2 regions of the Alkalihalobacillus sp. R86527 genome follow, and region 2 is predicted to be linked to the other one. Evidence: riboswitches for the same ligand, from Rfam matches in the RefSeq annotation. Region 2 holds a riboswitch; the other holds the start of a gene.
What was found. A riboswitch is a leader RNA that binds a small molecule or an ion and turns the genes downstream of it on or off. The one in region 2 is predicted to bind S-adenosylmethionine.

Region 1: linked by a shared signal. The riboswitch ahead of SJY16_RS05180 (ABC transporter permease subunit) and the one ahead of SJY16_RS04340 (PLP-dependent aspartate aminotransferase family protein) in region 2 are both predicted to bind S-adenosylmethionine.

Annotation. Positions count from the first base shown of each region.
Region 1 is NZ_JAXHBW010000001.1:1,022,157-1,037,819, forward strand. Features, by position in the region: gene SJY16_RS05170 (hypothetical protein) at 1-117, shown strand, start outside; gene rbsK (ribokinase) at 150-1,049, shown strand; SAM riboswitch class I at 1,166-1,265, shown strand; gene SJY16_RS05180 (ABC transporter permease subunit) at 1,559-2,311, shown strand; gene SJY16_RS05185 (ABC transporter permease) at 2,325-3,347, shown strand; gene SJY16_RS05190 (aldehyde dehydrogenase family protein) at 3,427-4,884, opposite strand; gene SJY16_RS05195 (SDR family oxidoreductase) at 5,154-6,224, shown strand; gene SJY16_RS05200 (peptidoglycan-binding protein) at 6,652-7,557, shown strand; gene SJY16_RS05205 (GNAT family N-acetyltransferase) at 7,899-8,384, shown strand; gene SJY16_RS05210 (YczE/YyaS/YitT family protein) at 8,580-9,221, shown strand; gene SJY16_RS05215 (glutamate-5-semialdehyde dehydrogenase) at 9,426-10,694, opposite strand; gene proB (glutamate 5-kinase) at 10,747-11,889, opposite strand; gene SJY16_RS05225 (methyltransferase family protein) at 12,329-12,889, shown strand; gene SJY16_RS05230 (DUF2254 domain-containing protein) at 12,947-14,242, shown strand; gene SJY16_RS05235 (DUF418 domain-containing protein) at 14,270-15,454, shown strand; gene SJY16_RS05240 (HD domain-containing protein) at 15,441-15,663, shown strand, end outside.
Region 2 is NZ_JAXHBW010000001.1:849,784-865,446, forward strand. Features, by position in the region: gene metX (homoserine O-acetyltransferase MetX) at 1-1,026, shown strand, start outside; gene SJY16_RS04335 (O-acetylhomoserine aminocarboxypropyltransferase/cysteine synthase family protein) at 1,042-2,340, shown strand; SAM riboswitch class I at 2,373-2,487, shown strand; gene SJY16_RS04340 (PLP-dependent aspartate aminotransferase family protein) at 2,565-4,343, shown strand; gene SJY16_RS04345 (aliphatic sulfonate ABC transporter substrate-binding protein) at 4,366-5,385, shown strand; gene SJY16_RS04350 (ABC transporter permease) at 5,389-6,219, shown strand; gene SJY16_RS04355 (ABC transporter ATP-binding protein) at 6,232-6,987, shown strand; gene acsA (acetate--CoA ligase) at 6,984-8,636, shown strand; gene SJY16_RS04365 (homoserine dehydrogenase) at 8,651-9,856, shown strand; gene ilvE (branched-chain-amino-acid transaminase) at 10,186-11,091, shown strand; gene ilvB (acetolactate synthase large subunit) at 11,501-13,216, shown strand; gene ilvN (acetolactate synthase small subunit) at 13,213-13,734, shown strand; gene ilvC (ketol-acid reductoisomerase) at 13,764-14,789, shown strand; gene SJY16_RS04390 (2-isopropylmalate synthase) at 14,776-15,663, shown strand, end outside.

The DNA of each region.
Region 1 (15,663 bases), 170 kb from region 2:
TTATGGTCACTCACAAAAACCATCGTTAACGTTTCTGAGAAGATCACAGAGAAATTACAAAAACAGAACGATTTATTAGAAGAAATTAAGTATAGTATCAACAACAAAGATACATAATCAGTTAAAAAACGGAGTGAAGGATGAGAGATATGAAGAAGCCGAAAATAGGCGTGATTGGAAGTTCGTCCATGGACCTTGTCGTATCATCCGAGAAACGACCTGGTGCAGGTGAAACAGTACTTGGTGAATCCTTTAAAACCGTTCCAGGTGGAAAAGGGGCGAATCAAGCTGTCGCTGCATCACGTCTTGGTGCAGAAGTTTATATGATTGGATGTGTCGGAGAAGATTTTTATGGTAAACAAATCATAAATAACTTCATACAAAACGGGGTTAAAACCGATTACGTAAGATCCCTTACTGGTATGGAGTCAGGAACAGCTCATATTATTTTAGCTGAGGGTGATAACAGCATCGTTGTCGTTGCAGGCGCAAATAAATATGTCACACCGGACTATATCACAAATACGATATCTTTTTTACGCACATGTGATCTTGTCATGATTCAACAGGAAGTACCAGAAGAAACTGTTGCATACACAGCGCAAATTTGTAAGGAAATTGGCGTGCCGCTTTTGCTCAACCCTGCACCTGCAAGGGAAATCACGAGTACTGTTATTGAGCAAGCCACCTATATTACACCAAATGAACACGAAGCATCGGTCTTGTTCCAACATCTATCTCAAAGTGAAGCGCTGAAACAGTTCGAAAACAAAGTCATGATTACAGAAGGAGCGAATGGTGTTCGTTACTATAACGGTGAAAGAGAGGTTCTCGTGCCTACTTATCCCGTTGAGGTGCTAGACACGACGGGTGCTGGGGATACATTTAATGCTGCTTTCGGTGTAGCAATCGCGGAGGGAAGAGAGATAGAAGAAAGTATCGGTTTTGCAAATCGGGCTGCGTCTCTTTCCGTAACTGGATTTGGCGCACAGGGTGGCATGCCTTTAAGGGAAGATGTTGATAAAATGCTTGGTGGAGGACAAGGGTAGAGGCGTTACGAATCGCTATTAATTCAAAAGTAATTGTTAGAAAAGGTAGTAAACCACCTTGGCATTTCTAAAAGAGGCGCTTATCATATGCTTTAACAATTTAATCATGTAACAACTTCTTATCAAGAGAGACGGAGGGACTGACCCGACGATGTCTCGGCAACCAACGCTCTGCGTATGGTGCCAATTTCAGAGGATTTATTCCGAAGATGAGAAGACGCATCGATTTCGATAGTCATGATTTTGTACTGTCACCCCTTCTTGCTTTTTGAAAGCAGAGGGGCTTTTTATTGTTATTAAATGTATATTTATGTAAAAAATCATGCTAAGATTACTTGTGTTAGGGTTACCAAAACTAATTAAATTGGAGGCGATTACATGAAAATTAGTACTATACATAAAAAGTTGGAACTTCGAATAACTCTATGAGATATATCCGCCAATACATATTAACGATCATTGGATTCATTTTTATAGGGGCACTTCCATTTCTATTTGAAGGAATAAGTATGAATATAACCCTCTACCTTAAAGAGTTAGGAGGATTACTAATCGCAATCTTTAATCCTGCTCAACTTACATATTCGAGCGGTCTAAGTGAGAGGGGTTTATTTCCTTATCTATTTACTCCTGTTAGCTATTCTTTAATCATCTTACTAGGTTCGTTGGTTATTTCGCTAATTGGTGCGGTAATACTAGTCTTACTAGTTTTCCTTCTGAAAAGAGAGGTTTTACATAAAATACGTTACTGGATTTCTATTCTAGAAGGCGTACCAGATATCTTTTTGCTTCTGTTAATACAAGTCCTTGTTGTAAGTCTTTATAAGAAAACAGGTTTTTTATTGTTGAATTTCACTACGATGCCAGGTGAGCAAATTTACTTCTTACCTGTTTTTCTGATGAGTATTTTACCAACACTCTATCTTTTCCGGATGTTGGTTATGGCGTTCGACGAAGAAAGATTTAAAAGTTATGTGGAACTTGCTAGATCAAAGGGCATAGCCTGGAAAACAATAATATTTAAGCATATTTTTCCTAATGTTTTATTAGCTTTATTTAATAATATCAATCAGATTATTTGGATAATGCTTTCGAGCCAACTAATCATCGAATATTTATTAAACAGCAATGGTGTGTTCATGTTTATTTATAATTATCTTTCACCTGAAGTTTTGATGACCTCTTTAATATTGTTATATACTCCTTTGTTTGTGATTTTGCTACTATTTCGGGTGATCCTCAACAAAAGATTACCTTCGTGAGAGGGGAAAAAGAATGAGGAACGCATTTAAGAGTCCTCCATTTTTAATTGGATTCATGTTTATTGCTATATTGCTTTTTAGTAGTATATTGAACGGGTTTATTTATGGAGAAGAAATCATTCAAGAGAACACTAGATACAATAGTGAGGGAGAGGCGATTAGTTCTGCCCCGTTTCCTCCTTCTCTCGCTCACCCTTTAGGTACGGACACAGACGGTTACGATTTGGCTCATATTATTATTCATGGAGCTAAATATACGTTGGGTGCAGCGATATGCGTGAGCATTGGTAGAGTTTTTATTTCATTATTTCTTAGCCTGATTGTGACACTGTATTTTAAGAGATTGAAGCATATCATAAAAGAATTCAGCCAATCATTTAGTTTCATCCCGTCAACACTATTTACCTACTTTATGCTTGTTTCAGTTGTAACGATGAGTATTGATGGTTTCCAGTTTACGTTCTCCGAACAAGTGGTTTTTCAAGTGTTTATTATGACAATCATCTCTATTCCTTCACTCACATTATTTTTAAGTGATGAGATGGATCGGTTTTATACTAAACCGTTTGTTGAAGGAGCAAAAATTCTCGGTGGAAGTCGACTACATGTATTTAAAAATCACATATTTCCCTACATCAAACCTGTATTGTTAGTTTCCTTTGGTCAAAATGTTGTTAATGCTTTATTAATTCTGGCTCACCTTGGAGTCTTAAACTTGTTTTTCGGTGGTACATACATATCTTTTAGCCCATTCACACCTGTTGAGAAAAACTCCATCTCATATGAATGGTCTGGGTTGATCGGGAGTTATCTCCCTTTAGTCGCCACTGACCCATGGATTCCGCTTGTCCCAGTTTTATTTTTTGCATTGAGCAGTATAGCGTTTCAACTATGCATAGTTGGATACCAAACTAGTATGGATTCTAACCAAAATAGGAAGATGTTAAAGACCTCGTGTAAGAATGAACTTAAAGAAAAAGAGAAGCATATTCAGGTTGAAGATTCGGATTTCAAATCTGTTAGGCAAAATGTTTAGGAAAGCGTACTGGATGGATCATGACAAAAAAATTTCACACAAAGAAGCCCTCGAACAACTTCGAGGGCTTCTTAAATACTTATTTAAAAAACGGATACTGACGACGTTCTTGTTGAACAGATATCCACTTCACTGTTGTAAACTTATCTAACGCCCATTCTCCGCCAAATCGACCGAGTCCAGACTCTTTTTCCCCGCCGAATGCCATGTGTGCTTCATCGTTTACGGGCTGGTCGTTGATGTGAACCATCCCTGTTTCGATCTCGTGCGCTACTTGAACGCCACGATTTAAGTCGCGCGAGTGAACGGAACCACTAAGACCATATGGAGAACCATTTGCGATTTCAATCGCTTCTTCTTCTGTGCTGAACTTAATGATCGGGGCTACAGCACCGAAGATTTCATCTTTCGCGATCGGCATATCGTTCGTAACGTTTGTAAGAATCACAGGCTTCATGACGTTGCCTTCAACTTCACCGCCGAGAATTTTTTCAGCTCCTTGTTCAAGAGAAGCGTTAAGAGACTCTTGAATACGTTCCACTGCATCGTTATTGATGAGAGGTCCAACTGCTGTAGTTGCATCAGCAGGGTCGCCCGATTGTAGAGATGCGACTTTTTCTTTGAACGCATTAACAAACTCATCATGAATACTTTCGTGAACAACGATGCGGTTGATCGCCATACAAATTTGTCCTTGGTGAAGGAATTTACCGAATGCTACTGCTTCAGCCGCTTGATCGATATCTGCATCATCAAGAACGATAAAGACGTTGTTCCCGCCAAGCTCTAATGCCGTTTCCTTAATGTGTTTTCCCGTAAGTTCACCGATGTGCTTTCCAACTTCAGTCGAACCAGTGAAAGAAATCAGTTTCGGAATAGGGTGAGTGACAAAGGCATCCCCAATTTCGGAACCGCGCCCAGCCACGACGTTAAGAACGCCTCTCGGTAGTCCTGCTTCCTCAAATAACGCTGCGATCAGAAAGCCTGCTGTAACTGGTGTTTCTGAGGCGGGTTTAAGTACAACAGTATTCCCTGTAGCTAGTGCTGGAGCGACGGAACGCATCGAGAGGTGAAGCGGGAAGTTCCACGGTCCGATTACGCCGATCACTCCTTTAGCGCTCTTATAGATCCGGTTTTCTTTACCTGGAGTATCTGATGGTGCGATTTGACCCTTCATACGATAAGGAAAAGAAGCGGATTCTTTAACGATCCGAGTAGCTGCCGCCCATTCCACATTCGCCTTGATCTTCGTACTGCCAGACTCTTTTACAAGCCAGTCGATGAGTTCTTCCTTCCGTTCGGTCATAATGGCTGCTACTTTATCGAGAATTTGCTGCCGCTTTCCAGGCGTTGTTTGCGCCCAAGATGTTTGTGCTTCTTTTGCAGATTTATATGCCTGATCGAGGTCTTCTTCAGACGCTGATTGTAGTGTGAATAATTCGTCACGAGAAAATGGATTATAATTTGTTACAGTTTTATCACTAGTTCCCGTTACCCATTCCCCATTAATATATTGTTTCGTATATATGTTAGACATTTGAAATCCTCCTTTTAATGTACACTAACGGACGTTCCCCTTCAGGTTTAGGAATAAACTTCACAATATGCAAGAAGGGTATTCCATGTGGTGTTCGGACTGTATCGATCCTTAAACTACTTACATATTACAAAAGACTCTATCCCTCATTAGTAGTTTTCATCTAGTTTCTGATGTTTTATAAACGTATATATGCTAAACTACGAACGGTGAAAGAAATCTTATAAGTGCGACAAATAATATAGAACGTTTGAGTAGGGGGGAACATCATGAATATACTCTTAACAGGTGCCACTGGTTTTCTTGGAAAGCAGCTTACAACCAGGTTATTGAATGAAGGTCATATCGTTTATGCATTGATCCGTAATGAACGAAAAGCTGACCATTTAATAGAGTCGTTATCAACAGCATTACAAAACAAGTTATTCATTATAAAAGGAAACATAGCTGATGAACGTTTGGGCGTATCGGCTGAAACAATCGATCTATTACAAGATAAAATTGATACGGTATATCACATTGCGGCATATCTTTCTTTTGATGATCGTGAACGAGAAAAAACATTTGCTCTCAATGTGAACGGAACAAGAAACGTGCTAGAATTCTCAAAAGAGATTCGAGCAAAGAGTTTCTATCACGTTAGTACCGCTTACACATTAGGCAACCAACTCTTAGGACGTGAAGAGCTCCATCCTAAGGATAATACGTTCGTTAATCCTTATGAAGAAAGTAAATGCCATGCAGAGCACCTTGTGTTTGAATATAATGACTGCTTTAATGTTTCGATCTTTCGACCATCGATTATTATTGGTGACTCCAAAACGGGAGAGGCAGAAACAACGTTTGCTCTTTACGGAGTGATAAGAAGCTTGGAGCTATTAAAGAAGAGGTTGGAACGAAAGCAGGTAACAGAAGAGAAAATCAAATTTCTTTGTACGAAGGAAGCTGCGCAAAACTTAGTACCAGTGGATTATGTAGTTAACGTTTTAACAGTTGCGCTTGACTATGCGAAACACAACACAATCTATCATATTACGAACTCAAATCCTCCCACCAACCAAATCGTATTAGATCTTATACAATCCGCACTTGGTTTCTATCAAGTAGAATTAGTACCGACTGATTATGATGGTGAACTAACGGACCAAGATGTTCGACTGAATCAGCCTATGAAGGTTTTTCATAAGTATTTTGAGAAAACACTAACATTTGATGATTCTAATACTAGGAAACTATTGCAGGACGGTAATGTAGAGAGACTCACTTTGGACAGAGAAATGCTACAAAGAATTATTTCAGGTGGTATAAAGAAACCGTTAAAAGAAAAAGCCATTCGCTAGAATAAATCGTAAAGAGAGGTAGCTCATTCTGAGTTGCCTCTTTTTTAAATAGGAAGGAAACAATGAAATAAATGCCAGCCCTTATTTAAGAAGGTTGTAAAAATAGAGGTAAATGTTACTAAGTCAAAAGTCACCTCGAAGGTAGATGCGTTCGTTGGACTCTTGTTTTTCTTTATTTTGCACCTAGAAACATGGCCGATAAAGTGCGATTTTGACATAATTGTAATAAGTTGTCGCTGTAAATAGTACTTTTTTACCTAATTGTGCAAAGGTTATAAATTCCGTATTAATCTGTCATATTTATGTAACTGACTTGTTACTACACTAAAATGGCTGTGTTATATTTGGCTGTTACTATATGGGACATAGGTGATCAAGACAAAAGAAACACCAAAAATTAATTATATCTCTCAGGAGGAATGTATACATGGTAACTCGTAAAAACATTGTAAGGAACGTTGTTACATCTACAGCACTAGCTGGAATGATGTTTGCTAGCCCGGTAGTTTCAGAGGCTGCTCTAGGAGATCAGACACTTTCTTACGGTGAAAAACACGGCGACGTAGTCGAGTTACAGGATGTACTGTCTGCCAAAGGATATTTCGACTATGATAAATCTACAGGTTATTACGGATCTATAACTGAAGATGCTGTTAAACAATTCCAAGATGCTCATGGTCTTGCTGTTGACGGTATCGCAGGTCCAAATACATTCGCAGCAATAGAAAAAGTTAATCAAGGACAAGCTCATCGCACGCTAATCGCTGGCGATCGAGGTCACCAAGTTTCAAAGCTTCAAGAAGAGCTTGGTGGATATTATAACTATAACGTAGACGGAATCTATGGCCCTATCACAGAGAAAGCGGTTCGTGCTTTCCAAGCTGATAACGGATTAAGCGTTGATGGCATTGCTGGAGCTAATACATGGGCAGCGTTGACAGGTAAGTCTGTAAATTCAACACCAGCATCTACTAAATCTACTACTACTAATCCCACATCTGCTAAGCAAACAAACACAGAAAGCAAATCTTCTGAGCAGAGTGGACAAGAATTTAACGTAGAAGCAACAGCTTACACTGCAAATTGCACAGGTTGTTCAGGGATAACGGCAACAGGAATTAATCTGAAAGAAAATCCAAATCAAAAAGTAATTGCAGTTGATCCAGATGTAATCCCACTAGGTTCAAAAGTATATGTAGAAGGCTATGGTACTGCAGTCGCTGGTGATACTGGCGGTGCAATCCAGGGTAACCGTATAGATCTGTTTATGGCTGATAAGCAAGATGCTCTAAACTTTGGTCGTCAAACAGTCACTGTAAAAGTACTAGATTAATAATCTATATGAATGAAGCCTAACTCTATTGAGTTAGGCTTTTTTTGTGTGAGCAGCACATTTCAATTTATTAGGAAACGTGTACAAGCAAAGAGGACAAGCAAGCGTAAGATAACGTATGAAATGTTTTATTTCAAATTTTTGTTAAGGAGGTTTGATCACTATGGCAGAAATGTTGAAATACATGGTTGAAGACCTATTTAATGGAACGAAAAAAAGAAAGAAGAAAAAGGTACGAGTGAAAGAAGAGAGCTAATAAATACGGGTGTGCTTTCTGGAGTTAATGTAGGCTTTCTGCATTAACTCTTCTTTTATCAGAAGTTATTCGAAAGGAGATTGAAATGGTATATTTACGCGAGCGAAACCCGGTAACAGATGATCCTAAGTTAGTTGGAATTGGGATCGATAATTTCGATGTTCCTGCTGAAAAAATTCAGCGTATTATTAAACAAGCTTATGAAGTTCTCGTCGTATGTGATAAGCACCATCATGTTGTAGGCTTTCTCTCCTATCGATTACGAGTTAATCACATGATTCTTGTGGATTATGTAATGCTTCGTCATGATATACAGGGGAGTGGGATAGCTCGATCGTTGCTCCCGGCTTTTGAGAAGCATATTCGTAGTAATGGCATTACGGCGATCTACGGTCTTGTAGATAAAGAAAACGAGCAGATAGAAAGTTTAAAACGATTAGGATTCGTAGTGAAAGGCACACTATTAACTAACTATATTATTGAAAAGAAGTTGCAAGATTATAAGCCAGAAGTTTCTTTGAAAAGTAATTATGTAAAAAGACTAGCGGCTCCATCCCGATTAAAATATTAATAAGATCATTCGATGGTTTTCCTATATCATTTTGGGAGACCTTTTTTTATAGGAAGAAGGATGATTTTCATTAAAAGGGAAAAAATGTTCAGGAACGATAGGCGTAAAAAACCTAGTTTCCCGGGTGGTTTTTATGTTTTCTTTCTTATGATATAGTTTCTGAGGCTTGGAAACTATGAAAGGAAAGAGGGAGCTATCATGCATGAACGAGTAATTAGATGGAGCTTCTTTTTCGTAGGGTTAGCTATTCTAGGACTTGGTATAGCGATGACAATTAAAGGAAAAGAATTTGGAATCGGTCCCTGGGATGTCTTTCATTATGGACTATATAACCAGTTCGGCCTAACGATTGGAACTTGGTCTATTATTACAGGATTTGTCATACTTGGCTTTACATCGGTTTACACAAAATCTTTGCCTCAAATAGGGGCGTTTCTTAATATGCTTATGCTCGGAGTGTTTATCGATTTATTCTTGTTTATTCTTCCTGATCCTGTATCCCTTGTGGCTCAGGGAGCATTCTATATAGTTGGATTAGTCATACTTGGCTATGGTATTGGGGTTTACGTTGCTTCTGGTCTTGGAGCAGGTCCTAGAGATGGGATTATGCTCTTGATCGTGGAAAAGACAGGCTGGCGTATTGAATGGGTCAGAAATGGTATTGAAGTTATTGTATTATTAGTTGGTTGGGCGCTTGGAGGCCCGGTTGGAGTAGGGAGTGTAATTATCGCATTCATGCTCGGTAAAGTTATTGGGATAGCTCTGCCACAATGTAAATGGTTACTTGCAACCATCCTTTCCTATGATAATAGAAAGCCTACGGCTAACGAGTTATAAAGCAGTCCAATTAATGTTAGTGAAACGAAAGTCCCTCTCAACCATGAGAGGGACTTTCATTGACGTAAGGATTAATATCCATATTCATTTCACGATAAATCAAATCAATGTAACAGGTCCAGCATACAACTTGCCTGACGGTGAAACAACATCATAGTAAAAAAGGATAGCCCTCTTTACAAGGGCTACCCTTCCATTCTTAAGTTATCGGATTTGACCAGTACCAGTCATACAATATTTAATCGTTGTAAGCGCTGGTAGACCCATTGGTCCTCGTGCATGAAGTTTCTGTGTTGAGATACCGATCTCTGCACCGAAACCAAGAGCTGATCCATCTGTAAAGCGAGTAGATGCATTGTGGTATACAGCTGCTGCATCAACAAGGTTACGGAATAGAGAAGCAGATTCTGCATCCTCTGTGATAATTGCTTCAGAATGCTTTGTTCCATACGTTTCAATGTGATCGATTGCTTCTTGTGTACTATCTACTGCTTTAATCGCAATTTCAAGACCAAGGTACTCATTGCTCCAATCGTCTTCATTTGCAAGAACAGCTCCTGCAAACGTATTAACGATATGCTTGTCACCATGAATCTTAATATTGTTATCTTCAAGAGCTTTTGCAAGAAGGTCTTTGTTTTCGCTCAACCATTCTTTATGAACGATAAGCGTTTCAGCAGCGTTACATACCGCCGGACGATCCGTTTTTGCGTTGATCAAGATGTTGATTGCCTTTTCAACGTCAGCTTTCTTATCAAAGTAAATGTGGCAGTTACCAACACCTGTTTCGAGTACAGGTACAGTTGCGTTATTTACTACTGTGTTGATCAATGCTCCGCCTCCACGAGGAATCAGTACATCGATATGCTCTTTCATGGTGAAGAGCTCACTAGTAGCTTTACGATCAGTCGTAGCAATCAACTGAACCGCATCAACAGGAATTTTTGTTTTCGGTAACGCATCGTGAATTACTTTTACGATACCTTTATTAGAATTAAGAGCGTTAGAACCACCTTTTAGAACAATCGCATTTCCAGACTTAAGAGCTAGTCCAGTTGCATCAACCGTTACGTTTGGTCGAGCTTCGTAGATCATACCGATAACCCCAAGTGGTACACGAACTTGTTCTACTTGCATCCCGTTATCAAGATTCCAATCAGAAAGAACTTCACCAACTGGATCTTCAAGTTCTGCTACTTCACGAAGACCGTTCGCAAAGTCTTTCACACGCTCTTCTGTTAAGCGTAGTCGATCCATGAATGCTTCGGTGAATTCTTTTTCCTTACCGCGTTCAAGGTCTTTATTATTTTCTTGTAGAATATAATCCGTTTCTTTTTCAAGCACGTCAGCGATAATCTTAAGCGCTTCGTTCTTTTCCTCAGTCGTAAGCAGGGAAAGCTTCTTAGAAGCCTTCTGAGCCTGCTTTGCCTGTTCTTTTACATTTACTTCTACTGCTGTGTTTAAAGTAGTCATCAAACGCCTCCTGTGAAATTAGTGTTCTCATGTTGGTTTCTACATTTATCTATTATGAGCCGAGTGGAATTGCAAGCTGATCTTGTGATACGAAATCATTAATATGAACAGCTTCTTTTACAGATACATCAATCAATTCAGAAATTTCATCAGATGTGAGTCCTTTAATCATCTTAAGGTGCTTAGAAGAATAATTTGTCACACCAAGACCTATTTCTTCACCATCCATATCTGTTACTTTAACCACTGCACCAGGCTTAAAGTGACCGTGTACATAATGCACACCTATCGGTTGTAAGCTTCTTTCTTCGTCTGAAATTTCGTCTCTTGCTTTATCAGTTACAATAACTTCACCTTCAGGACCAGAATTAAATGCGATCCATTGTTTCTTATTATCAAGTTCTGCGTCTCCTTCAGGTGTGAAGTACGTTCCCCTTGCAGTTTCTTGAACGGCATTATAGATAATTCCTTTTGTAGAAGCATTACCTAAGAATGAGTTTGTACCTGAAGCCATAGCAATCTTAACCGCATCAATCTTCGATCTCATACCACCTGTTCCTACAGAACTGCTTGGTTCTCCAGCAGATTCTTCAATTTCAGGAGTTATCTCCGTTACATGTTCAAGTAGTTCAGCGTCAGGGTTTTTCCTTGGATCGTCACTGAACAGTCCATCTATATCTGAGAGGATGATAAGTTGATCAGCATCAACTAAAGCACCAACTTTAGCAGATAGCGTATCGTTATCTCCAAATTTCAAACGTTCAACTGTTACTGTGTCATTTTCATTAACGATCGGTACAATACCGCGCTCTAATAATACATTAATGGTATTGCGTGCGTTGTTGTATCTTTTTCGATCGGAAAAGTCACTTCTCGTAATCAAGATCTGTGAAGCTGTATAACCATGGGAGATAAAGCGCTCTGAGTAAGCTTCCATCAATAGCCCCTGGCCAATCGATGCGGCCGCTTGTTTTTCAGAAAGAGATGTCGGACGCTCAAGGCAACCAAGTCTGCGATAGCCAGCAGCTACTGCACCTGAAGATACGAGAAGTACTTCGTGTCCTTCATCTTTTAACATTACGATGTCATCGACTAATCGCTCTAGTTTTCTGCGGCTAATGTCTCCGAGTCTGCTCGTAAGTGAGCTGCTTCCAATTTTTATTACGATTCGCTTTTTTCCATCGTCTAGATTCATCATTTCACTCCTATTAACTTACCGTTAAATGTGTTTTTGTCATGTGTCACTGGACAATTTTCTGTAATCAATTCGACTATTCGAGTATAACAAACCGTCATTTCCTGACAATACCAGCTTCCCAAATAGTGCGGATAGATGGAGAATAACTAAGAAAATGGACGATAGGGGCTCTAATCTCTTCTTATATACTCTTAGGAGATGAGACGCTGTCACAACCCTATATATAACTACTGATCCGAGTGCATAATTACCAAATAAACCCAATTTATGCGAGAAGGTGAATATAAGCATCACTCCAATTCAGCGTAATGTAAGGGCTTACATTTGTTCAATTGTATAAATTCCCTGATTTATACAATTGTAAACGTGTGGTTCATTTCCTTCCTTCAAACTTTGGTATACTGCATGTAATACATTTAGAAAAGGATGAAGATAAATGCATGGTTGGGAAATGATTTTCTTCATATTAACCGCTTTTTGGATAGGAGAATTTATTTTTAAGCGAGGAAAAGAACAAATGGAACGAACTACTATGGAAAGAAGATCATTTCGACTAATCTTTTTGATGACATCAATGGCAATTCTTTTTACCGTCATCCTTAGTACCTTCAATATGTTTAGGATGGAAGAATCTCATTTGACGAGAAGTATTGGAATACTAATTTACGGTGGAGGTATATTACTACGGTACTGGGGAATTAAAGAGCTTGGGCAATTTTTCTCAAGAGATGTGATCGTAGAGGAAGAACTTGAATTAGTTAGTTCTGGTCCATATCGTAAACTAAGACATCCCCTTTATACAGGTTTACTACTAATTATGATCGGCTTTCCTATATATATGGGGGTTTGGATGGGAGTAATAGTATCAGCCTTGTTCATAATACCAGTGTTACTGTATAGAATTAGAATTGAAGAAGAGATGATGTCTAAATCGATTGGTGTTAAATATGAGGAATGGGGCAAATCACGAAACCGCCTTATCCCATATATTTATTAGGAATTTTCTCTTGAAAACTTAATGGAATGATTAAACATCATTAGAAAGAGGTACCTCATGAATGAATCTAAAACACATATTAATTTAAGAAACAGTTTTTGGTTTTTACCAGTGGTCTATGGAATTATCTCTGTTATTGTTGTAGGACTAAGTACTTGGATCGATATCGCCTTCGTTTCACAGCTTGGAGGTACGTATTCCAAGCTTTTCCTAGCTTCAGAAAAAATAGCTCAATCCTTGTATGGACCACTAATCACTGCGATTTTAACGATGACCACTATTTCTTTTTCTTCTATTATGGTGGTTTTAACAACTTATTCTTCGCAATTTTCACCTAGGACGCTACAGGACTTTATTTCAGATCGGTTCACTCAGCATGTTTTAGGGATATTTGTAGCTGGTTTCATTTTCGCACTGGTTAATATGCTCTTTTTGACTGGAAAAGATGAGAGACTTTTATTATCGCCCGTGTTAACTGTATTGATTGCGATCGCTTGTTTACTATTCTTTATACTATTCATCCATCACTCCTCTTCTTTTGTTCAGGTGAGCAACCTTATTGAGAAGATCACCAGGGAGTCTATTTCTTTGTTAGATACGAAAGAGGAAATGATCGACGGAGAAAGGTTTGAAGGTTGGGACAGTTGGGAGCAGCTTGAGCTGAGAGAAAGTGATGGTATTCCCATTTACAGTGAAAAGATGGGGTATATCCAAAAGATTCAATTCAATAGTCTTGTGGAAAAAGCAAATCAAGATGACGCTGTCATTAGATTGAACGTTGTAGTAGGTCACTATGTGAAACGAGGCTCTTTACTTGGGACTGTTTGGTTGAATGACAAAAAAACATTCTCAAAGAATAGCTTATTAAACCGAATCGCGATTGGTACAGAGCGAATCAACTCGCAGGATTTGGAATTTTCGATTCAAAAGCTTGTGGAAATAGCGTTACGCGCAATTTCTCCTTCTGTTAATGATCCTCATACGGCTATTAACTGTACCAATCGAATTGGATCGATCTTGTGCAGAATTGGGGAAGTATATCACCCTAAAGAAGTCTTTTTTGACTCAAATAAAAACCTTCGACTTATGACTTCGCCAAAGTCTTTCTTCGAATACCTTTATAAGTCCTTTTACTTAATAAGGCATTACGGTAAAGGTGATGTTGCGGTTATGAATGGAATACTCGAAGCATTGATTTTAACAGCAGAAGGACAACGAGAAGAAATTAAAAGCGATGTTCGAAAATTCCATGCTTATATAATGGAAGGGATGGATTTTGAACATTATCCAGAGCTAGATAAAGAATTAATAGCGACAACATCTGAATATTTAGAAGAAATTTGTAAGAAATAAGTGTTATGGGGCAGAAAGGGTGAAACAATGGGGAAAAACCTTACACCGGTCTCAGGGAATGAGAGAATTCATTCCATCGATGCGATGAGGGGGTTTGCATTGCTTGGAATTTTTCTTGTGAATATGGTCGATTTTCACTCTCCCTTTATTTATGTAGACCAGATGGATTATTGGGGAAGTCAGTTGAATCAGTGGTCAATGCATGCTATTGACTTCTTTGCACAGGCAAGCTTTTATCCGCTATTTTCTTTCTTGTTCGGGTATGGTTTTATTATATTTAGAAATCGAGTGATAGAAAGGAAAGGAACGTTTTATCCATTGATGATAAGGCGGCTTCTTTTCTTAATGCTTTTGGGAGTGATTCATTTCACCCTGGTCTGGCACGGTGATATTTTATTTACCTATAGTCTTTGTGGCCTGCTTCTCCTTCTATTAATAAAGTTGAACGGTACTAGACTACTACAAACCGGAATGGTTCTTTGGCTCATTTATGCCATCTTCTTGTTCATATTAATGCTACCTCTCAACGCTTTGGACTTTACAAGTCACCAACCGAATGCGATTCAACAATCGATTGAGGTATATGGTAATGGCAGTTTCAAAGAGATTACTGAGCAAAGAATCAGTGATTGGTCATATGTTAATGGAGGCTGGAATGGCTTCTTTCTATTGTTTGTGATCTTGCCTTTCTTTTTGTTTGGGGCGGGGTTTGCTAAGAAGGGGTGGCTGAATGGGGATGTTGTAAATATCCCCATTATAAGAAAACTTTTATTCATAGGGATGGTTGGATTTCTAATTAAATTTCTACCTTTTTTCTTTGATTCGTATGCTTTTCTACACTTACAAGATTCCTTCGGTGGACCTCTTGTTTCATTATTTTATATAGCTTTCTTTGTTCTGTTCTATCAAGGTGGAAAAAGAATGAAGGTTTTTGAATGGGTCGGGAAGCTAGCACTTAGTAATTATCTCTTTCAATCATTCGTGAGCACACTGATTTTTTACAATTATGGACTAGGTTTATATGGAGAAATAGGGGTAAGTACAGGAATTCTACTATTGCTTATCATTTTCGTCGTTCAAGTTGTATTAAGTAAGGTTTGGCTGAATTCATTTAAGTACGGCCCTTTAGAATGGGTTTGGAGGCTAGTAACCTATCAGAAACGTTTTGCTATAAAGAGAAAGGAGGGGACACACTTCCATGAGGGTCATTGAAAAGGCGGTTGAACATGCCGCTTATGCTCATGATAAACAGTACAGAAAGAAAACAAACCTTCCTTATGTTTCACATCCTGTTACGGTTGGTTTTTATTTACTTCAATCAGGAGTAAGGGAAGAGGTTGTAGCAGCAGCCATTCTCCATGATGTCTTAGAAGATACCACTACTACCTTTTCAGATCTGGAGCAAGAGTTCGGTTTAGAAA
Region 2 (15,663 bases):
TCGCTTGTACTTGAATCAGGAAAAGAACTTGAAGAAGTTGAGTTAGCTTACGAACGTGTTGGACCGAAGGAAGCACCAGTCATTCTAGTCTGTCATGCACTAACAGGTAATCAGTATACGGTTGGAAGAAGCGAGGATGGGTGGTGGAAAGGGCTTATCGGTCATCACAAATTTGTGGATACTTCTGAATTTCAGGTAATCACATTTAACGTACTCGGAGGATGTAATGGCTCAACTGGTCCATTATCTCTAAATCCAGCTACAAACCATCCGTATCAGGCAGACTTTCCTTTCGTAAGTGTGAGAGATATGGTCCATTCTCAAAGGAGAGCGCTTGAAGTACTTGGTATTGAACACCTTCACGCAGTGGTCGGTGGATCGCTTGGAGGAATGCAGGTTCTCGAGTGGGGAATTCTTTATCCAGATGTAATGGAGCATCTCGTACCGTTAGCTGTGACCCCCTCTCTAAGCGCATACGGAATTGCGTATAATGCAATTTCGAGGTATGCCATAACGAATGACTCTGAATGGAAAGATGGGTATTACAAGCATACTCACCCACCAGCTGCGGGGCTAGCTACAGCGCGTATGATCGGAATGATTTCGTATCGTACAGATGAAATGTTTCAAAAGAAATTTGGCAGGAGGGAGATCGACAAACCTGAAGAACATACCGAGGCTGCCTACGACGTCGAATCTTATCTCAAATACCAGGGACAAAAGCTTGTTGGCAGGTTTGATGCCAATAGCTACTTATATTTATTAAAAGCAATGGATCACCATGATATAGCTAGAGGAAGAGACAGTATTACACCAATACAGAAGATACGAGCTAACGTTTTAGCCATTAGCTTTAAAGGTGATTTAATTTATCCACCCAAGGATCTTGAAAATATTTTTTGCCTTGAGAGGATGGCACGATTCTATCTCGTCGATACAAAGTATGGTCATGATGGGTTCCTTGTTGAATTTGATAAGTGGGGTCCATTAATTAAAGAGCAGTTAAAAGAACCGTCAAAAATTTGAAGGAGTGGATAAGAGATGGCAGAGAATCGTTATAACTTAGAGACAATTGGAATTCATGGTGGTTTACAGGCTGATCCTGCTACTGGAGCGAGAGCATTACCGATTTATCAAACCAACGCCTATAAATTTGATAACACAGACCATGCAGCAGATTTGTTTGGATTAAAAGAGGAAGGATTTATTTATTCTCGGATTGGTAATCCAACGGTAGGTACACTTGAAGAACGAGTTGCTCAGCTCGAGGGAGGAATAGGAGCTCTTGGGCTTGCGAGCGGGATGGCTGCTATTACGAATGCAATCTTGAATATTGCTAATAGTGGAGATGAAATTGTATCAGCTTCCACTTTGTATGGGGGGACGTACAACCTATTCTCAATAACTCTTCCTAAATACGGCATTAAAACCAACTTTGTTGATCCGAAAGATCCGGAATCATTTCGACATGCTATTACACCTAATACTAAGGCAATCTTTGCTGAAACGATTGGTAACCCTGGACTTCACGTACTCGATATAGAGAAAGTGGCAGAAATTGCTCATGAAGCAGGGATACCGTTGATCGTTGACAACACATTTGCCACTCCTTATTTATGTCGACCAATCGAACATGGTGCTGATATAGTCATACATTCAGCAACGAAGTGGCTTGGGGGGAATGGTTCAACAATGGGAGGACTGATCGTAGATAGTGGAAAATTCGATTGGAACTCATCTAAGTTCCCAGGCTTTATTGAACCAGATCCTTCTTATCACGATATTGTATATGCTGAAGCACTTCCTGAAGCGGCTTTTATTATAAAAGCTCGTGTTCAGCTATTACGAGACACTGGCGCATCATTAAGTCCATTTAACGCTTTTCAGATCGCTTTAGGGATTGAAACACTCCATGTTCGGATGAAAGAACACGTTGCGAACACACGTAAGATCGTAACTTACTTGAAAGAAAATCCCGCGGTTGAGTGGGTAAGCTATCCTGAAGAGGAGAATCATCCTTCAAAGAACCTTGTTGATAAATACTTACCAAAAGGAGCAGGATCGATTGTTGTATTTGGGATAAAAGGTGGGCGTGAAACTGGAGCAGGAATTATTAATTCTGTGAACCTGTGGTCGCATGTTGCAAATGTTGGCGATGCAAAAAGCTTGATCATTCATCCAGCAAGCACAACACACCAGCAGTTGAGTGTAGAAGAATTAACAGCTTCAGGTGTGCGAAATGATTTGATTCGTTTATCGGTAGGTATCGAACATATCGATGATCTTATCGAAGATTTGGATCAGGCCATTTCAAAAGCAAGAATTGAAGCAAGCGTATAACGGTTGAACGAATTCAAAAACTTAATAATTTACTCTTATCGAGAGAGGCAGAGGGACTGGCCCGATGATGCCCGGCAACCTTTAAGCTTATCGCTTAAAAAGGTGCTACTTCCAGCAGAATAGCTACACTATTCTGAGAGATAAGAGGAGGTGAAATCGCCCTCTTCTTATTGAAGAGGGCGATTTTTTTGATAAAACATACAACGAATATTGGAGGGACCTATATGACACAACAATATCAGTTCGACACACTTTCTCTACATGGCGGCCAATCACCTGATCCAACAACTGGATCAAGAGCAGTACCGATTTATCAAACGAGCTCTTACGTTTTTCATGATAGTGAGCACGCTGAACGACTTTTTTCACTGGATGAACCAGGAAATATTTATTCAAGGATAGGAAATCCAACTGTTGATGTTTTTGAAAAAAGGATGGCTCTTCTCGAAGAAGGAGTTGCAGCCGTTGCAACATCTTCCGGGCAGGCAGCGATTGCACTTTCGATATTAAATATTGCGAGTGCGGGAGACGAAATCGTAGCGGCTTCAAACTTATACGGGGGGACATATAATTTGTTTGCGGTCACACTCCCAAGGTATGGCATCAACGTGAAATTCGTCGATCCCACAAACCCGGAAAATTTCAAAGAAGCTATCACGAGTAAAACAAAGGGAATTTTCGCAGAAATCATTGGAAATCCAAGTTTGTCAGTTCTACATGTTGAAAAGGTTTCAGATATTGCGCACGATGCAGGAATTCCATTGATCGTAGATAACACCTTTGCCACTCCATATGCGTGTAAACCTCTTACATTAGGTGCGGATATCGTTGTACATTCTGCGACTAAGTGGATTGGTGGGCACGGGACATCGATTGGAGGTGTAGTCGTAGATGGGGGCCGGTTTGATTGGAACTCCCCGAAGTTTCCTACGTTCACTGAACCAGATGAAAGTTACAACGGGATTCGCTATGCAGTTGATTTTGCGACACTGGCGTTCAGCACAAAATTACGCGTACAACTTCTACGTGATTTTGGTAGTTGCTTAAGTCCTTTCAATGCGTTTCTTCTATTACAAGGACTTGAGACGCTTCATCTTCGAGCAGAGAAGCATCATGAGAATGCACATAAGCTAGCGAACTATTTACAAGATCATCCTGCTGTAGATTGGGTGAGTTATCCAGGCTTACCATCGCATCCTTCTTATAACGATGCAAAAGAGATCCTAACGAATGGCTTCGGAGCAGTCGTTAACTTTGGAATCAAAGGAGGAAAAGAAGCAGGTCGGAAGCTCATCGATCACGTTTCTCTTTGGTCTCATCTTGCTAATGTTGGCGATGCAAAAAGCTTGATCATTCATCCAGCTAGTACGACTCATCAACAGTTAAGTCGAGAAGAGCTGCAGAAAGCAGGAGTGAAAGAGGAGCTTATTCGCCTTTCTGTTGGCGTCGAGGGTGCAGATGATTTAATTTTCGATTTAGATCAATCGCTCCGTAAAGCAACTGGTTTAGAAACTGACACACGTATTGTGGTCAATGATGAAGGTGAAATTCAATGGGCTCTGCAAAGTCCTTATCAGAAAGAGTCGATTAATGGGATAGAAACGCAAAGAAAGAAAACACTTGCTGTCGTAGGTCTTAGTGGGAATGAATCGCGTCCTAGTCACCGATTAGCTAGGAAGATGCAGAGGCTTGGATACAAGATTATACCTGTCAATCCAAAGGCAGACTACATCCTTGGTGAAAAAGCTTATCCAGACTTGAAAAGTGTTCCGGATTTAATAGATGTTGTGCAGGTATTTAGAAGCCCTGAAGCAGCTGTGGAAATAGCAAAAGAAGCAGCCGAGGTTAAACCACGTTTATTCTGGCTTCAAGAAGGCGTGGTATCAGAAAAAGCTGCTCAAATAGCAGCTAATGCAGGTCTACAGGTAGTTCATAATCGATGCACATACAAAGAAGCCCAGAGGCTTAGGGGCACAATTTCAACATATGCATGTGAACTTTGATAAGGGAGAGGGAGAAATCATTATGAAGAGAATTCCATGGATCGATCTAAGAAGTTTGGTAGCACTCTCAATGGTAGTGGTGTTCATTCTAATAAGCGCAGGGTGCTCTTCTTCTGGCGCTACTTCGAGTGAGGATCCAAACGAAATAAGAGTGGATTATGCTTATTATTCACCAACTAGCCTTGTCGTGAAAAAACAAGGACTGCTTGAAGAAGAGTTTAAGGGTGAAGATATCAACATCGAATATGTGTTGAGTCAAGGAAGTAACAAAGCTCTTGAATTCTTGAATAGTAATAGTGTTGATTTTGGCTCTACGGCAGGTGCAGCTGCGCTAATGGCAAAAGCGAAAGGCGCTCCAATTAAGAATGTATATATTTATTCAAAGCCTGAATGGACGGCTTTAGTTACAAATAAGGATTCAGATATTAATAGTGTAAAAGATTTAAAAGGAAAGAAAGTAGCCGCAACTCTCGGCACGGACCCATATATTTTCTTGCTTCGTTCTTTAAGTGAAGTGGGACTAACTCAAGATGATATTGAGCTAGTGAATCTTCAACATGGAGACGGTGCATCTGCGTTAAGTACTGGTCAAGTGGACGCGTGGGCAGGGTTAGATCCTCATATGGCACGCCTTGAACTAGAAACAGAATCAGAACTTTTTTACCGAAATGCAGATTTAAATACGTACGGCTTTTTGAACACGAGGACTGAATTTGCTGAGAAATATCCAGAGCATGTGGAACGTGTGATCAGCGTATACGAGAAAGCTAGAAAATGGGTCATCGATCACCCAGAAGAAGCAGCACAGCTACTAGCTGAAGAAGCTGATATTAAGCTTGAAGTGGCTAAGAAACAATTGGAACGAAACGATTTTTCAAATCCAACTCCTGGTGAAGAACAGAAGAAAGCCATCATTAAAGCAGGAAACGTTCTTCAGAAGAGCGAGATCATTGATCAAGATGCAGATATCGAATCGTTAACAAATGAACTGATCGATCCATCGTTTGCAGAAGAAGTTATTTCAGAATTGAAGGGGGATTAGAAAATGGCAAAACAACATTCAGAAGCGATCCCCTTAAAGGGGATCGTGGGCAAAACTTCGCCGAGGCAATTCAGTTTACATCCGATTCTTATTGGAAGCATCCTCCCCTTGCTTCTGTTAGTCGTTTGGGAGTCTTTAAGTAGATTTGGTGTATTGCCTTCTTATTTACTACCAGCACCCACAGTGATTTTTAGCACGATTGTAGATTTGGGTGCCGATGGCTCTCTTTTTGGACATATCGGAATAACATTATATCGAATTTTCTTAGGCTTTCTTTTAGGTGCAGTAGCGGCATTATTGCTTGGTTCTTTCGTAGGCATTTACCGAAAAGCAGAGCAATTGTTTGATCCGATCATCCAAGCATTTCGTTCGATCCCTTCTCTTGCCTGGGTTCCTCTTTTCATCTTATGGATGGGAATTGCTGAAGCCTCGAAAGTAACGCTGATTGCAGTAGGGGTTTTCTTCCCCGTATATCTGAACGTGGTGAGCGGGATTTTAAGTGTTGATCGTCAGTTGATTGAAGTTGGAAAAATGTATGGATTAAATAGTTATCAGTTAGTCAAACGAATTATTCTACCTGCATCTCTTCCTTCATTCCTTATCGGTCTGAGAAGTGGTTTAGGCCTTGGGTGGATGTTTGTAGTAGCCGCTGAATTAATGGGGGCGAGTCAAGGGTTAGGCTACTTGCTCGTTCTTGGACAAAACACCTACTCTCCAGAGCTTATTATCGCGAGCATCGTTCTCTTTGCATTTCTTGGAAAAGTGAGTGATGCCCTCTTGAAGAAAGTGGAGAACCGATCATTACACTGGCAGGATCGTATGGAACAACGCTGAGGAGGATTCATAATGAGTTTACAAGTACGAAACGTGAGTAAAGAATTCGAAAACCGGAAAGCCATTAGTAACATTTCGTTCAACACAGAGAGTGGCGAAATTATAGGGATACTAGGAACGAGTGGGTGTGGAAAAAGCACATTATTACGAGTGGTCTCAGGACTTGATCCATCGTATACGGGTGATGTGATCATCGATGGTGAAGTTTGCAACCATGTTGATAAGAGAGTCGGATTTATTTTTCAGCAACCTAGGCTCATGCCGTGGTTATCTGTGCTAGACAATGTGTCATTTGGCTTAAAGGGAGAAAAGGAAGAGCAACGATCGAATGCAGCTAGATACCTTGACCTCGTTGGACTTAAAGGAAATGAACAAGATTATCCAAAGCAGCTGTCTGGAGGGATGGCTCAGCGCGTTGCTATTGCGAGAGCGCTTGTTACCTCACCACAATACTTGTTACTAGATGAACCTTTTAGTGCGCTCGATGCATTTACGAAAATGAAGCTACAAGACTTATTGTTAGAAATCTGGGAAGCTTACAAAGCCACTATTTTACTCGTTACTCATGACGTTGAGGAAGCACTCTATCTTTGTGACAGACTTATCATCTTGAAGGGGCAGCCTGGAAGGAAAGAGGAAGAGATAGTGATAGATGAACCACGACCTCGTTCTCGTGGAAGTGCAAAACTCGCAGAGTACAAAGAACATATCTTAGAGAGGTTAGAATTGACTACACCTGTAACCGAGATCGGAGGGGCTAGTATATGAGCATAACACTACCAAAACAAATCTCTTCTCAAGCAAAAGGTACTAATCTAGGAAGGTATGAAGAAGCTTACGCATCGTTTCAGTGGGAAAAGGTAGTAGATCAGTTCATCAGTCATACTGGAAAAATGAATGTTGCATATGAATGCATCGACCGACACGTAGAAAATGGTTACGGAAATAAAACGGCTTTGTATTATGTGAATAGTGATACGAAAACATCGTTAACGTTTGATGAAGTGAAGAACAAGACAGATCATTATGCAACTGTACTCAAAAAGCGTGGGGTAAGAAAAGGGGAAAGGGTTTTTGTTTTTCTTCCTAAAAACCCCGAGTGCTATATCGCCATACTTGCTGTGATTAAATTAGGGGCAATCGCGGCACCGTTGTTTGAAGCATTCATGGAGGAAGCAGTGAAGGATCGAATCGTTGATTGCGATGGGACAGCACTCATAACCAACCAAGAGCTTCAAAAGAGAGTGCCTGCTAATGAAATCCCTACACTAAGTCTGATTCTTACGACGGATGAAATCGAGAATACGCAAGTAGAAGAATGGACTCCTATTGAATGGGCTGATCCTGAAGATGGTTTTTTACTCCACTACACGAGCGGTTCAACAGGGAAACCAAAAGGAGTGCTTCATGCCCATCGTTCGATGATTCATCATTATCAATCGGGAAAGTGGGTTCTTGATATTAAAGATTCAGACGTATATTGGTGCACCTCTCACCCTGGTTGGGTAACTGGAAGTGTTTATGGGTTGTTTGCTCCCTGGTTAAATAAAGCAACGATCGTAATTAATGGAGGACGCTTCAAAGCAGAGGAATGGTATAGATTAATCGATGATTTAGGTGTCACAATCTGGTATAGTGCGCCAACTGCATTTCGGATGTTAATGACAAAAGAAGAGATAGTAGAAAACTATCGTCTAACATCCTTGCGACATATTCTTAGTGTTGGAGAGCCACTGAATCCAGAAGTGATCCAATGGGCAACTCAAGTTTTGGGGCAAAGGATTCACGATACATGGTGGATGACGGAAACGGGCGGTCACCTCATTGTTAACTTCCCAGGTGAAGCGATTAAACCTGGTTCGATGGGACGACCATTTCCAGGGGTAAAGGTTGGGATATTAGATGAGGAAGGAAAGGAATTAGCTGTAGGAACAACAGGTCAGCTTGCGATTCAAGCACCATGGCCAGGATTAATGAAAACAATTTGGAAAAACGAGGAGAAATTCGAAAGCTATTTTCCATATCCGGGATGGTATGTTTCTGGTGACCTTGCTTATAAAGATGAGGAAGGATTTATATTCTTTCAGGGGCGCGATGACGACATGATCAATTCCTCAGGTGAACGAATTGGGCCGTTTGAAGTAGAAAGTCAGTTAATCACTCACCGAGCTGTTGCTGAGGCAGGTGTAGTGGGCAAACCAGATCCACTTAGAGGTGAAATCGTAAAAGCTTACATCACATTAAGACGGGGTTATGAAAGAAACGAGAATCTTCTTGAAGAGATTCGACTCCATGTTAGAAAGAATCTTGCAGCACATGCGGCACCACGAGAAATAGAAGTTCTTGACGACCTACCGAAAACAAAAATAAGCGGAAAGATCTTGAGAAGAGTCTTAAAGGAATGGTCAACACAATAACGGAGGTGAATGGAATGGATACACTGCACGTAGCGCTGATTGGTTTCGGCACAGTTGGTAAAGGTGTATATAAAAGCATTGAAAAACAGCGAGGTCAATTGGAGAGTTTGCTTCAGAAAAAGATTTCAATCGAGGCCATCTTAATTAAAAACGACGAATTAGAACGAGAAGTAGATGAAAACACATTAGTGACGACAGAATTGGAAGAACTATTAAATTTACCGCAGCTTGATATCGTTTTTGAAGCGATTAACGGTGTCGAACCTGCAGAAACCTATTTGTCTAGATTAATAGAAAAAGGCTGTCATATCATTACAGCTAATAAAGAGTTACTTGCAACAAGTGGAAATGACTTAAGGAAATTAGCTGTAAAGCACAATGTTGGTTTAAGGTACGAAGCAGCGGTTGCTGCATCCATTCCGATTTTAAGCACTTTGAGAGAAGGAATCAGAAGTAATCAAGTCAAAGAAATCAGTGGAATATTGAATGGGACTTCTAATTTTATTCTCAATGAATTACAAGAAAAAGAAATCTCATTTGATGAAGCACTTCAGTTAGCTCAGGAGAAAGGCTATGCTGAAGCTGATCCTTCGAATGATATAGATGGCTGGGATGCATTTTATAAGATTCTTATTCTATCTGACATTGTATATGGTCGGCAGCCTAAGTGGGAAAATATAACTAGAAAAGGCATAAGAGATGTCGCAAGTTTTGATATCAAAAAGGCTGAAGCGCTTGGTCTTAGAATAAAACATATAGCTAATCTTAGCCTAATTGCCGGAGAGCCAGTTATTACCGTTGAGTCAGTTGCAATCTCTTCAACTCACCCCTTCTTCAACATTACAGGTGTCAACAATGCTATTAAGGTTTCTGGTAATCTCGCAGGTGATATTACACTCCAGGGACCAGGGGCCGGCGCTGAACCAACTGCTAGCGCAATGATTGAGGATTTACTAAGCATAGATCGAAACAGCTCGGACGCTGTTTGTTATTCTAGACGAGAAAAAGCAGAACGTGAAGATCGGAACTTTATGCTGATTGGAGAGGATGGTGCATTAAGAGACCTTAACTTCCTTCCATCGTCCGAAGAGGGTGCTTACTATGCCACGGGCAATAGAAGCGAGATTGAAGCATCTTTACGTTTGTTTCCTCATGTAAGAATTTATCCTCTTCAAGAAACGGTCGAACATCGCTTTACGTCTCAATTAAAAGTAGTATAGGTATTTCTTCCCCCTCCGAGAGAAAGAGGGGGATTTTACATTCAACCTAATGAAAGCGCTTTAATAAAATTCACAATAAAAAATGTGATGTCATGTAATCTCACTCATGAAAGGGTTGTAAGCGGTTGCAAATAAACAGATATATCTAAATAGTCTAAAAATTTTCAATAAGGGTGTTGACCTTCACATGAAACGGGAGTAATATTGTCCTCAATTACACAAATTATTTAAACAATTCAAACATTCAACAAGGACCTAACTCATATGGTCCTACAAATTAAACTTGATGCTTTAATGCGTCTATTACCAAAAGGAAAGGAGTGAACAAGGTGAGTGAACAATGGATCTACCTTAATGGAGAATTTGTAAAAAAAGAAGATGCCAAAGTATCGGTATATGATCACGGCTTTCTTTATGGTGATGGGGTGTTCGAAGGAATTCGCATGTATGATGGTAATGTTTTCCGTCTGGAAGAACATCTACAACGATTATTCGACTCAGCTCATTCAATCATGCTCAATATAACTTATACGATGGAGGAATTGACTGACATTGTTGTTCAGACATTGAAGAAGAATGAACTTCAGGATGCCTATATTCGTATTGTTGTATCACGAGGCGTGGGAAATCTTGGGCTTGATCCATTCACATGCAGGGAGCCTCAACTGATTGTCATTGCAGAATCACTAGCCTTGTTCCCTAAGCATCTTTACGATACAGGGATTGAAATCGTTACGGTAGCAAGTCGACGAAACCGGTCAGACGTACTAAGTCCAAAGGTTAAATCATTGAACTATTTGAATAATATTTTGGTGAAAATCGAGGCGAACCTCGCAGGTGTAAGTGAAGCCCTCATGCTAAATGATCAGGGCTATGTTGCTGAAGGTTCTGCAGATAATATATTTATTGTGAAAGGTAACGTAATCAAAACACCACCAGGATATGTAGGTGCGCTAGAGGGAATCACGCGAAATGCCATCATGGAACTTGCTAGAGAAAAAGGATATGAAATGCGAGAAGAAACATTTACAAGGCATGATGTTTATGTGGCGGACGAAGTTTTCCTTACCGGAACTGCTGCAGAGGTTATCGCCGTCGTTAAAGTTGACGGTAGAGTAATCGGTGATGGTCGTCCTGGAAACACAACAAATACTCTTCTTAAAGCATTTAGAAACATCGTCACGGTAGATGGAGTGAATGTATACCCATCGAAACGGGATGTTCAAGCAGGGTAATCCCACAATTGAATAAGGAAAATCAATGACGAGGTAAAAGGTACAGGATCGAGTATTTACCAGAGAGCCGGTAGAGGTGGAAGCCGGTACTACTCCCTGCACCGACATCCCCTCTGAGTGCTGATCTGAATGAAGCAACGTAGGATCAGCCAGGTGTTTTACAACACTTGTTATTAAAAAGAACAGCATATGCTGTTACTGAGGTGACATTGAATAGTTGTCACAAATGTAGGGTGGTACCGTGAAGTCTTTTCGCCCCTACGGACCGTGTTAAGCGGCGTGGGGATGAGAAGGCTTTTTTTTATACTTTCACTAACGTAGTAGCAACCTGTTTTCACTGGATAAAGAGCTTGTTGCAAAGCATGCTTATAAGCAAAATTCATTACGAAGCATTGGAGGGATTATCAGTATGCGGGCGAAGGCAAGAAATGAAGCCGAAGCTGTTACGACGGAGATGACCGGAGCGGATATTCTGATCGATTCATTGAAAAAGGAAAATGTTGAAGTGCTGTTTGGCTATCCTGGAGGCGCAGTATTACCGATTTACGACGCACTCTACCGTTCACCGATCAAGCATATCCTTTCAAAACATGAACAAGGTTCCATCCATGCTGCTGAAGGATACGCGAGAGTAAGCGGTAAACCAGGTGTCGTCATTGCAACATCGGGTCCAGGTGCTACTAATCTCGTGACAGGTATTACAGATGCCATGATGGATTCGTTACCAATCGTTATTTTTACAGGTCAGGTAGCGAGCAATGTTATCGGTACAGATGCTTTTCAGGAAGCGGATGTGATGGGAATCACTTCACCGATTACAAAGCATAATTACCAAGTGCGTGATGTGAAGGACCTTCCTAGAATTATTAAAGAAGCCTTTCACATAGCTTCTACTGGTCGTCCGGGTCCAGTTTTAGTTGATATTCCAAAGGATGTATCGAATAAGAAGGTGGCACCGGGTGAGGAGTGCAAAGTAAATCTACCAGGTTATCAACCAACTTTCTCTCCCAATGTATTACAAATTAAGAAACTAGCAGACGCGATTGGAACTGCACAAAAACCGGTCATTTTAGCTGGAGCTGGCGTTCTTCACGCCACTGCCGGTAAAGATCTACTCGCATTTTCAGAAAAGCACCAAATACCAGTAGTCAATACCCTCCTCGGTTTAGGAAGTTATCCAGGAAACCACCCGCTGTTTCTTGGAATGGGAGGCATGCATGGTACGTATACAGCCAACATGGCGTTGTATGAATGTGATTTGCTTATCAGCATAGGAGCGAGATTCGATGATCGGTTAACAGGTAACCTTGATCACTTTGCTAGAAATGCAGTAGTAGCACATATCGATGTGGATCCAGCTGAAATAGGGAAGAACATTCCTACCCAAATACCAATCGTTTCTGATGCAAGAGAGGCGTTGAGGAGTTTACTCGATGTAGAAACAAGAACGCCTGAAACGGACGAGTGGCGGAAACAACTTGCAGAAAAGAATAAACAGTATCCGCTTTGGTACAAAACGCACACAGAAGAATTTTTGCCACAGCGAGTGATCGAGCTCGTTCATAAGCATACAAAAGGAGATGCCATCATCACGACCGATGTGGGGCAACACCAAATGTGGGCAGCTCAATATTATTCTTTTACTGATCCGAACAAATGGGTTACTTCAGGAGGGCTAGGAACAATGGGATTCGGCTTTCCTGCTGCTATTGGCGCACAGCTAGCGTTTCCTGAACAAACAGTTGTTTCACTAACTGGCGATGGCGGTTTTCAGATGACGCTTCAAGAGCTATCTGTTCTTCAAGAGTTAAATCTTCCTGTAAAAGTAGTAATCGTAAACAATCAATCACTTGGAATGGTACGACAGTGGCAGGAAGCCTTCTATGAACAGCGGTATTCTCAGTCTCTTATTCCAATTCAACCTGATTTCGTGAAACTTGGTGAAGCATATGGAATTAAGGCATATCAAGTGCAAACAGAAGAAGAAGCCGAGGCGGTCTTCAGTGAAGCATTTTCACACAGGGATCCTGTATTGATCGATTGCAGGGTTAGTCCTTCTGAAAACGTATATCCAATGATTGCACCTGGGAAAGGTCTTCATGAGATGATCGGGGTGAAACCATGAAACGAATCGTGACGGCTACGGTTATTAATCAAAGTGGTGTGTTGAATCGAATCACCGGATTGATGACCAAAAGACAGTTCAATATAGAGAGCATTACAGTCGGACATACCGAAACAGAAGGTATTTCCAAGATGACATTTGTAGTGAACGTTGAGGGCGATGGAAAGATTGAGCAGTTGATTAAACAGTTAAACAAGCAAGTAGACGTGCTTAAGGTGTCTGATATAACAGACCAGGCAATCGTCGTAAGAGAGCTAGCTCTCATCAAAGTCATTAGTAACGCACAAATCAGAAGCGAATTATCCGGAATTATTGAACCCTTCCGAGCTTCCATCATCGATGTTAGCCGCGAAAACTTAACGGTTCAAGTTACGGGAGACTCAGATAAAATCGAAGCCATCATCGATTTGCTCCGACCATACGGGATCAAAGAGATGGTTCGAACTGGTATCACAGCATTCCCAAGAGGAAGCCAGAGATCTGTAACAGACTTAAAACAGTATTCAATTCTTAATTAATAAACCACATTCAGAAGGGATGGAGAATAATGGCGAAAGTTTACTATAACGGTGATATTAACGAAGGTGTACTGAAAGATAAGAAGATTGCAGTGGTTGGATACGGTTCACAGGGGCATGCACATGCACAGAATCTACGTGAAAGCGGATTTGACGTAACGGTTGGTTTACGCAAAGGACGTTCATGGGACCAGGCATCTGAAGATGGATTCGATGTGAAATCAGTCAAAGAGGCAAGCGAACAAGCTGATGTAGTAATGGTTCTTCTCCCAGATGAACATCAGCCGGATGTTTACAAGGAAGAGATCGAACCAGGTCTGAAAGCAGGTAATGCACTTGTATTTGCTCACGGATTCAATGTTCATTTCAATCAAGTTGTTCCACCTTCAAATGTAGATGTATTTCTAGTTGCTCCAAAAGGTCCTGGACACCTTGTAAGAAGAACATTTGCTGATGGAGCTGGCGTTCCTGCACTATTCGGCGTGTATCAGGACGTAACAGGCGAAGCGAAAGAACTTGCACTAGCTTACGCGAAAGGCATCGGCGGAGCACGAGCTGGCGTTCTAGAAACATCGTTCAAAGAAGAAACAGAAACAGATCTTTTCGGAGAGCAAGCAGTGCTTTGCGGTGGTCTAACGTCACTCGTTAAGGCAGGATTTGAAACCTTAACTGAAGCGGGTTATCAGCCAGAAGTCGCCTACTTTGAATGTTTACATGAGCTGAAACTAATCGTTGATTTGATGTATGAAGATGGTATTGCTGGTATGCGTTACTCAATCTCAGATACAGCTCAATGGGGTGATTTCGTTTCGGGCCCACGCGTTGTCGATGCGGATACAAAGAAACGAATGAAGGATATTCTAGAAGAAATCCAATCAGGAAAGTTTGCAAAAGGGTGGATCTTAGAGAACAAGCTGAATCGACCTGAGTACCATGCGATCAATGAGAAAGAAAAGCAACACCCTATTGAACAGGTAGGGAAAGAACTACGCGCAATGATGCCTTTTGTTAAGCCAAAATCAAAGAAGGAAGTGGTTTCAAGTGCAAAAGATTAATGTATTCGATACGACGCTTAGAGACGGCGAACAGTCAGCAGGTGTCAATCTGAATGCATTAGAAAAGCTCGAAATCGCGAAACAACTCGAAAGGTTAGGAGTCGATATTATGGAAGCGGGTTTTCCTGCCGCTTCCAAAGGTGACTTCCAGGGTGTGAAAAACATAGCTGATACAGTAAGGAATGTATCTGTAACAGGTCTTGCCAGAGCGAATAAGAAAGACATCGATATTGCATGGGAAGCCTTAAAAGGCGGCGCTGACCCAAGATTGCATGTCTTTCTTGCAACATCTCCGATCCACATGACACACAAGCTTAAGAAGACACCTGAGCAAGTGGTAGAAACTGCAGTAGAAGCTGTAAGGTATGCAAAAACGATGTTTCCTAAAGTTCAATGGTCCGCTGAAGATGCATGTCGTTCAGACAGAGCGTTTCTAGCAAAGATCATTACAGAAGTGATCGACGCTGGTGCAAGTGTTATTAATATTCCGGATACAGTCGGTTATCGGAGTCCACAGGAATACGGAGAACTATTTACGTATTTGAAGAAAAACGTTCCTAACATCGATCAAGTTGCTCTTTCTGCACATTGTCATGATGACCTTGGTATGGCTGTAGCTAACTCACTAGCTGCGATTGAATGCGGTGCTACTCAGATTGAAGGAACGATTAATGGAATCGGTGAACGTGCTGGGAATGCTGCGATCGAAGAAGTCGCTGTTGCCCTTCGAATAAGAAATGATTTCTATAACGCTGAGACAAACTTGAAATTGGATGAAATCAAACGAACGAGTACGCTGGTAAGTAAGTTGACTGGTATGGTGGTGCCAGGAAATAAAGCTGTCGTGGGAGCAAATGCATTTGCTCATGAATCA